Regions from separate parts of the Streptomyces sp. NPDC058157 genome, predicted to be linked through region 1. Evidence: predicted binding sites of a transcription regulator. Region 1 holds the regulator's gene; the other holds the start of a gene.
The links. The regulator HrcA, encoded in region 1, represses chaperone genes, less so after heat shock. The targets are predictions, from matches to a motif close to TTNGCACTCNGNNNNNCNGAGTGCNAA.
Positions count from the first base shown of each region.

Region 1 (3,364 bases):
AAGGGTGGAGACCGTTCGGTGCGGAGGACATGGACTGCATCGTGCCATGTCCGGGTCACGGCGCCGAATCATGGCATTCGCCTGGCATAGTCCGCTTTCCCGGCGGGGCCGGGAACGGCGAGAGCCCGGTACGGGGTCTCCCGTACCGGGCTCTCGCGGCCGTCCGTCCGCCGAGCGGTCAGCGGCCGTTGAACGCGTCCTTCAGGCGGCTGAACAGGCCCTGCTGGCCCGGCGCGAACTGGCCCATGGGCCGCTCCTCGCCGCGCAGCTTGGCGAGCTGGCGCAGCAGCTCCTCCTGCTGGGCGTCCAGCTTGCCGGGGGTGGTGACCTCGACGTGGACGATCAGGTCGCCGCGGCCGCCGCCGCGCAGGTGCGTGACGCCGCGCCCGTGCAGCGGGATCGCCTGGCCGGACTGGGTGCCGGGCCGGATGTCGATCTCCTCCATGCCGTCCAGCGTCTCCAGCGGGCACTTGGTGCCCAGGGCCGCCGCCGTCATGGGGATGGTGACCGTGCAGTGCAGGTCGTCCCCGCGCCGCTGGAAGGTCGGGTGCGGCAGCTCGTGGATCTCCACGTAGAGGTCGCCGGCGGGGCCGCCGCCGGGGCCGACCTCGCCCTCGCCCGCGAGCTGGATCCGGGTGCCGTTCTCGACGCCGGCCGGGATCTTGACCGTCAGGCTGCGGCGGGAGCGGACCCGGCCGTCGCCCGCGCACTCGGGGCACGGGGTCGGGACCACGGTGCCGAAGCCCTGGCACTGCGGGCAGGGGCGCGAGGTCATGACCTGGCCCAGGAAGGACCGGGTGACCTGCGAGACCTCACCGCGGCCGCGGCACATGTCACAGGTCTGCGCGGAGGTGCCGGGGGCGGCGCCCTCGCCGGAGCAGGTGCCGCACACCACGGCGGTGTCGACCTGGATCTCCTTGGTCGTGCCGAAGGCGGCCTCGTCCAGCTCCAGGTCCAGGCGGATCATGGCGTCCTGGCCGCGGCGGGTCCGCGAGCGCGGGCCGCGCTGCTGGGACTGGCCGAAGAAGGCGTCCATGATGTCGGAGAAGTTGCCGAAGCCGCCCGCTCCGAAGCCGCCGGCCCCGCCGCCGCCCGAGGAGGACAGCGGGTCGCCGCCGAGGTCGTAGACCTGCTTCTTCTGCGGGTCCGAGAGGACCTCGTAGGCCGCGTTGATCTCCTTGAAGCGCTCCTGCGTCTTCGGGTCCGGGTTCACGTCCGGGTGGAGTTCACGGGCGAGGCGGCGGAAGGCCTTCTTGATCTCGTCCTGCGATGCGTCGCGGCGCACGCCGAGTACGGCGTAGTAGTCCGTGGCCACTTACGACTCCGCCAGGATCTGTCCGACGTAACGTGCCACTGCGCGTACCGCTCCCATCGTTCCGGGGTAGTCCATGCGGGTCGGTCCGACCACGCCGAGTTTGGCGACTGCTTCGCCGCCCGAACCGTAGCCGACGGACACGACCGACGTGGAGTTGAGCCCCTCGTAGGCGTTCTCGTGCCCGATCCGTACGGCCATCCCCGACTCCCCGGCCTCGCCCAGCAGCTTGAGGAGCACCACGTGCTCCTCGAGGGCTTCGAGGACGGGCCTGATCGTCAAGGGAAAGTCATGTCCGAAGCGAGTGAGGTTGGCGGTGCCGCCGATCATCAGCCGCTCCTCCGCCTCCTCGGCCAGCGTTTCGAGGAGGGTCGCGAGCACCGCCTTGACGGTGGCCCGGTCGTCGATCTCGAACGACTCCGGCAGGTCCTGCACCAGGTTCGGGACGTCGGTGAAACGCCGGCCGACGACCCGGCTGTTGAGCCGTGCCCGCAGGTCGGCGAGGGAGTTCTCGCCGAACGGGGTCTGGGTGTCGACCATGCGCTGCTCGACCCGTCCGGTGTCGGTGATCAGCACGAGCATCAGCCGGGCCGGGGCCAGCGACAGCAGCTCGACGTGCCGGACGGTGGAGCGGGTCAGCGACGGGTACTGGACGACGGCGACCTGGCGGGTCAGCTGCGCGAGCAGCCGCACCGTGCGGCCGACGACGTCGTCGAGGTCGACGGCCCCGTCGAGGAAGTTCTGGATGGCCCGGCGCTCGGGGGTCGACAGCGGCTTGACGCCGGCCAGCTTGTCGACGAAGAGGCGGTAGCCCTTGTCGGTGGGGATCCGGCCGGCGCTGGTGTGGGGCTGGGCGATGTAGCCCTCCTCCTCCAGCACGGCCATGTCGTTGCGCACGGTGGCCGGTGAGACGCCCAGCTTGTGCCGCTCGGTGAGGGCCTTGGAGCCGACGGGCTCCTCCGTCCCGACGTAGTCCTGGACGATGGCGCGCAGCACTTCGAGTCTGCGTTCACTGAGCATCGCGCACACCTCCGGATGCGGTCGGTCGTCGGGCGGTCGGGTCGGGCGGTCGTCCGTGTTGCGGTCCTGCGGTCTTGATCGGTTGGCACTCTGCTCGGCCGAGTGCCAGAGATCCCCCGGTCAGTGTACGGCCGGGTAGTACGCCGCGGGCAAGGGCGGCCCGCCAGGGTAGCGTCGCGGCATGGACGTACGTTGGGAAGAGGCGGGCTGGGAACGGGTGACCGCGCGGGTGGGCCGGCGACGGCTCCCGGTGTGGGACTGCACGGTGGGACTGGTGGTGGGGGACGACTCGGTGCTCCTGATCGACCCCGGATCGAGCGTGCGCGAGGGGGCGGCGATCCGCGCCGAGGCGGAGCGGCTGACCGGCCGGCACGTGACCCATATCGCATTCACACACGGACATTTCGACCACGTGCTGGGCGCTCCGGCCTTCTCGGGCGCCCGGCTCTACGGCGCGGTGGGTCTGGACCGGCTGCTGGCGACGCCCGGGGGCCGGGAGGAGCTCCGGGCGAGCGCGGTGGCGCAGGGGCTGTCGGAGGACGAGGCCGCCGAGGCCTGCGACCTGCTCACGGCCCCCGGCCACCTGGTGTCGGGCGAGTGGACGCTGGAGCTCGGCGGGGTCCAGGTGCTGCTGGCGAACGTGGGGCCCGCGCACTCCGAACACGACCTGGCGGTGTTCGTGCCGGGCGAGCGGGAGACGGTGTTCTGCGGGGACCTGGTCGAGGAGTCCGGGGAGCCGCAGGCGGGCTCGGACGCGGTGCCGGGGCAGTGGCCTGCGGCGCTGGACCGGCTGCTGTCGCTGGGCGGGGAGGACGCGCTGTACGTACCGGGTCACGGAGCGGTGGTGGACGCGGGCTTCGTGCGTGCGCAACGCGCCACACTGGCGGACCGGTTCGGCGTGTCGCGGGCGTGAGCGCGGCCGCGCTCCTAGTGTCGGCCGGATGCGCGAGTACTCCCCCGACCTGACCCCGCAGTGGAAGCGCCCCAAGCCCGTGCCCGAGGTGCCGGCCGACCCCGATCTGGTGGTCGAGG
Region 1 covers NZ_JBHVUQ010000012.1:42,944-46,307, forward strand. Annotated here, with positions in the region: partial or broken gene ACFVXK_RS05365 (nitronate monooxygenase) at 1-31, opposite strand, end outside; gene dnaJ (molecular chaperone DnaJ) at 179-1,315, opposite strand; gene hrcA (heat-inducible transcriptional repressor HrcA) at 1,316-2,332, opposite strand; gene ACFVXK_RS05380 (MBL fold metallo-hydrolase) at 2,514-3,245, shown strand; gene ACFVXK_RS05385 (DUF3097 domain-containing protein) at 3,274-3,364, shown strand, end outside.

Region 2 (3,364 bases), on a different contig from region 1:
GCGCGGGTGGCGTCGTCCACGTCCCCGAGCACGGTCATCGCGTACACGGTGCGCGGGGCGGCCGGGTCGTGCGCGCCGGACGGGCCGGGGGCCTCGACGGCGACGACCACGCGCCGCTGGCCGCCGGGGTGCGCGGGGGCCAGGACGGCGGAGCGGGAGTCCTGCCCGGGGCCGGGGCGCAGTCCGTCGAGGCGGGGGATGTCGCGGGGCTCCCCGCCGGCGGCGGTGCTCGCGACGGTGCGGCCCTGCGCGTCGCGTACGAGGACCAGGTCGACCCCGTTCTCCGGCGCGGGCAGCCGGCCGCCGGGCGGGAGGGTGCGGGTGTCGGCCTGCGCGGCGACCTTCCGGGCGGCGAGCTCGGTGCGGCCGGTGGTGTTGTCGAGGAGGTTGCCGCGCATGAGGGTGTACAGCCACAGGCCGCCGCCGGCGAGGACCGCGGCCATGGCGAGCGCGGCGGCGAGCGCGGTCCGGGCGCGCAGGCTGCCGACCACCGTCAGCCGCCGTCGGGGGCCATGCGGTACCCGGTGCCGTGGACGGTGCGGATGGAGCGGCGGCCGAAGGGGGCGTCGATCTTCTTGCGCAGGGAGGAGACGTAGACCTCGACGATGTTGGGGTCGATGCCGTGGGGGGAGTCCCAGACCTCGTCGAGGATGTCCTGCTTGGCGACGGCCCGGCCGGGGCGCTCCATCAGGCAGGCGAGCACGCCGAGCTCGCGGGCGGTGAGTTCGATGTCCTGCGCGCCGCGGCGGCAGCGGCGGTCGTGCGGGTCGAGGACGAGGTCCCCGGCGCGGAGCAGGGCGGGCGCCGGGCCGGGGCCGGCGGCTCGGCGGGCGAGGGCGCGCAGGCGGGCGCCGAGCACGACGAAGGAGAACGGCTTGGTGAGGTAGTCGTCGGCCCCGGCGTCGAGGCCCTCGGCCTCGTCGTACTCGCCGTCCTTGGCGGTGAGGACCAGGACGGGGGTGGGGTCTCCGTGGGCGCGCATCCGGGCGCAGATCTCGGCGCCGCCGGGGCCGGGCAGCATGAGGTCCAGCAGCACGACGTCGTAGGGGCCGCCGGTGAGGGCCAGCTCCAGCCCCCGGTGCCCGTCGTGGGCGACCTCGACGCGGTGGCCCTCGGCGGACAGGCCCTGCCGGAGGGACTCGGCCAGGTTCTCTTCGTCTTCGACGACCAGGATGCGCACCCGTCCACCCTCACACACCGGGCACCGGACCGGCCCGGGGCGGGGCCGGGCGCGGCAGGGGCCGGGTTTGGGCCAAACGGGTCCAGCCGCGGCCGGAATGCATGGAACCGGCGGACCGTGTTGGCACTCCGCTTGACCGAGTGCTAATCGCCGGAATAGTGTCACACCTGGCACTCGCCACCGGTGAGTGCCAACACAGCGACAGGCAGGTCCGGCACCCGCGACGACGGATCGACCTGGTCGCCACCTCAGACAGTTAACCCCGGATCTCCGAAGGGGGAGGTCGGATCGTGACGACCGCCAGCTCCAAGGTTGCCATCAAGCCGCTTGAGGACCGCATCGTGGTCCAGCCGCTCGACGCCGAGCAGACCACGGCCTCCGGCCTGGTCATCCCGGACACCGCGAAGGAGAAGCCCCAGGAGGGCGTCGTCCTCGCGGTCGGCCCGGGCCGCTTCGAGGACGGCCAGCGTCTCCCGCTGGACGTCTCCGTCGGCGACATCGTGCTGTACAGCAAGTACGGCGGCACCGAAGTGAAGTACAGCGGCGAGGAGTACCTCGTCCTCTCGGCCCGCGACGTGCTCGCGATCGTCGAGAAGTAATCACTTCTCACGCATTGCTTTGAACTGCGCCCCTGGTCACCCCGCTGATTGCCGGGCGGCGAGGGGCGCGGTTCGTTAAACCCGAGTTTTCGAGAGGGCTGAACCGCTCCCATGGCGAAGATCCTGAAGTTCGACGAGGACGCCCGTCGCGCCCTCGAGCGCGGCGTCAACAAGCTTGCCGACACGGTCAAGGTGACGATCGGCCCCAAGGGCCGCAACGTCGTCATCGACAAGAAGTTCGGCGCCCCCACCATCACCAACGACGGTGTCACCATCGCCCGCGAGGTCGAGCTGGACGACCCGTACGAGAACCTCGGCGCCCAGCTGGTGAAGGAGGTGGCGACCAAGACCAACGACATCGCGGGTGACGGCACCACCACCGCCACCGTGCTCGCCCAGGCGCTCGTCCGCGAGGGTCTGCGCAACGTCGCCGCCGGCGCTTCCCCGGCCGCCCTGAAGAAGGGCATCGACGCCGCGGTCAAGGCCGTGTCCGAGGAGCTCCTCGCGACCGCCCGCCCGATCGAGGACAAGTCGGACATCGCCGCCGTGGCCGCGCTCTCCGCGCAGGACTCGCAGGTCGGCGAGCTCATCGCCGAGGCGATGGACAAGGTCGGCAAGGACGGTGTCATCACCGTCGAGGAGTCCAACGCCTTCGGCCTGGAGCTGGAGTTCACCGAGGGCATGGCCTTCGACAAGGGCTACCTCTCCCCGTACATGGTCACCGACCAGGAGCGTATGGAGGCCGTCCTCGACGACCCGTACATCCTGATCAACCAGGGCAAGATCTCCTCCATCCAGGACCTCCTGCCGCTGCTGGAGAAGGTCATCCAGGCGGGTGGCTCCAAGCCGCTGCTGATCATCGCCGAGGACGTCGAGGGCGAGGCGCTCTCCACCCTCGTCGTCAACAAGATCCGCGGCACCTTCAACGCGGTCGCCGTCAAGGCCCCGGGCTTCGGCGACCGTCGCAAGGCGATGCTCCAGGACATGGCCACCCTCACCGGTGCCACCGTCATCGCCGAGGAGGTCGGCCTCAAGCTCGACCAGGCCGGTCTGGACGTCCTCGGTTCCGCGCGCCGCGTGACCATCTCCAAGGACGACACGACCATCGTCGACGGTGGCGGCAACGCCGCTGACGTCGCGGGCCGCGTCAACCAGATCAAGGCCGAGATCGAGTCCACGGACTCCGACTGGGACCGCGAGAAGCTGCAGGAGCGCCTGGCGAAGCTCGCCGGCGGCGTCTGCGTCATCAAGGTCGGCGCCGCCACCGAGGTGGAGCTCAAGGAGAAGAAGCACCGCCTTGAGGACGCCATCTCCGCGACCCGCGCCGCGGTCGAGGAGGGCATCGTCTCCGGCGGTGGCTCCGCGCTCGTCCACGCCGTCAAGGTCCTGGAGGGCAACCTCGGCCTGACCGGCGACGAGGGCACGGGCGTGTCGGTCGTCCGCCGCGCCGCCGTCGAGCCGCTGCGCTGGATCGCCGAGAACGCCGGCCTCGAGGGCTACGTCATCACCTCGAAGGTGGCGGAGCTGGAGAAGGGCAACGGCTTCAACGCCGCCTCCGGCGAGTACGGCGACCTGGTCAAGGCCG
Region 2 covers NZ_JBHVUQ010000102.1:8,074-11,437, reverse strand. Annotated here, with positions in the region: gene ACFVXK_RS23810 (ATP-binding protein) at 1-491, opposite strand, end outside; gene ACFVXK_RS23805 (response regulator transcription factor) at 494-1,180, opposite strand; gene groES (co-chaperone GroES) at 1,471-1,779, shown strand; gene groL (chaperonin GroEL) at 1,891-3,364, shown strand, end outside.
Region 2: groES (co-chaperone GroES) is a predicted target of HrcA. The motif match lies at 1,301-1,327, and genes of this name have one in related genera.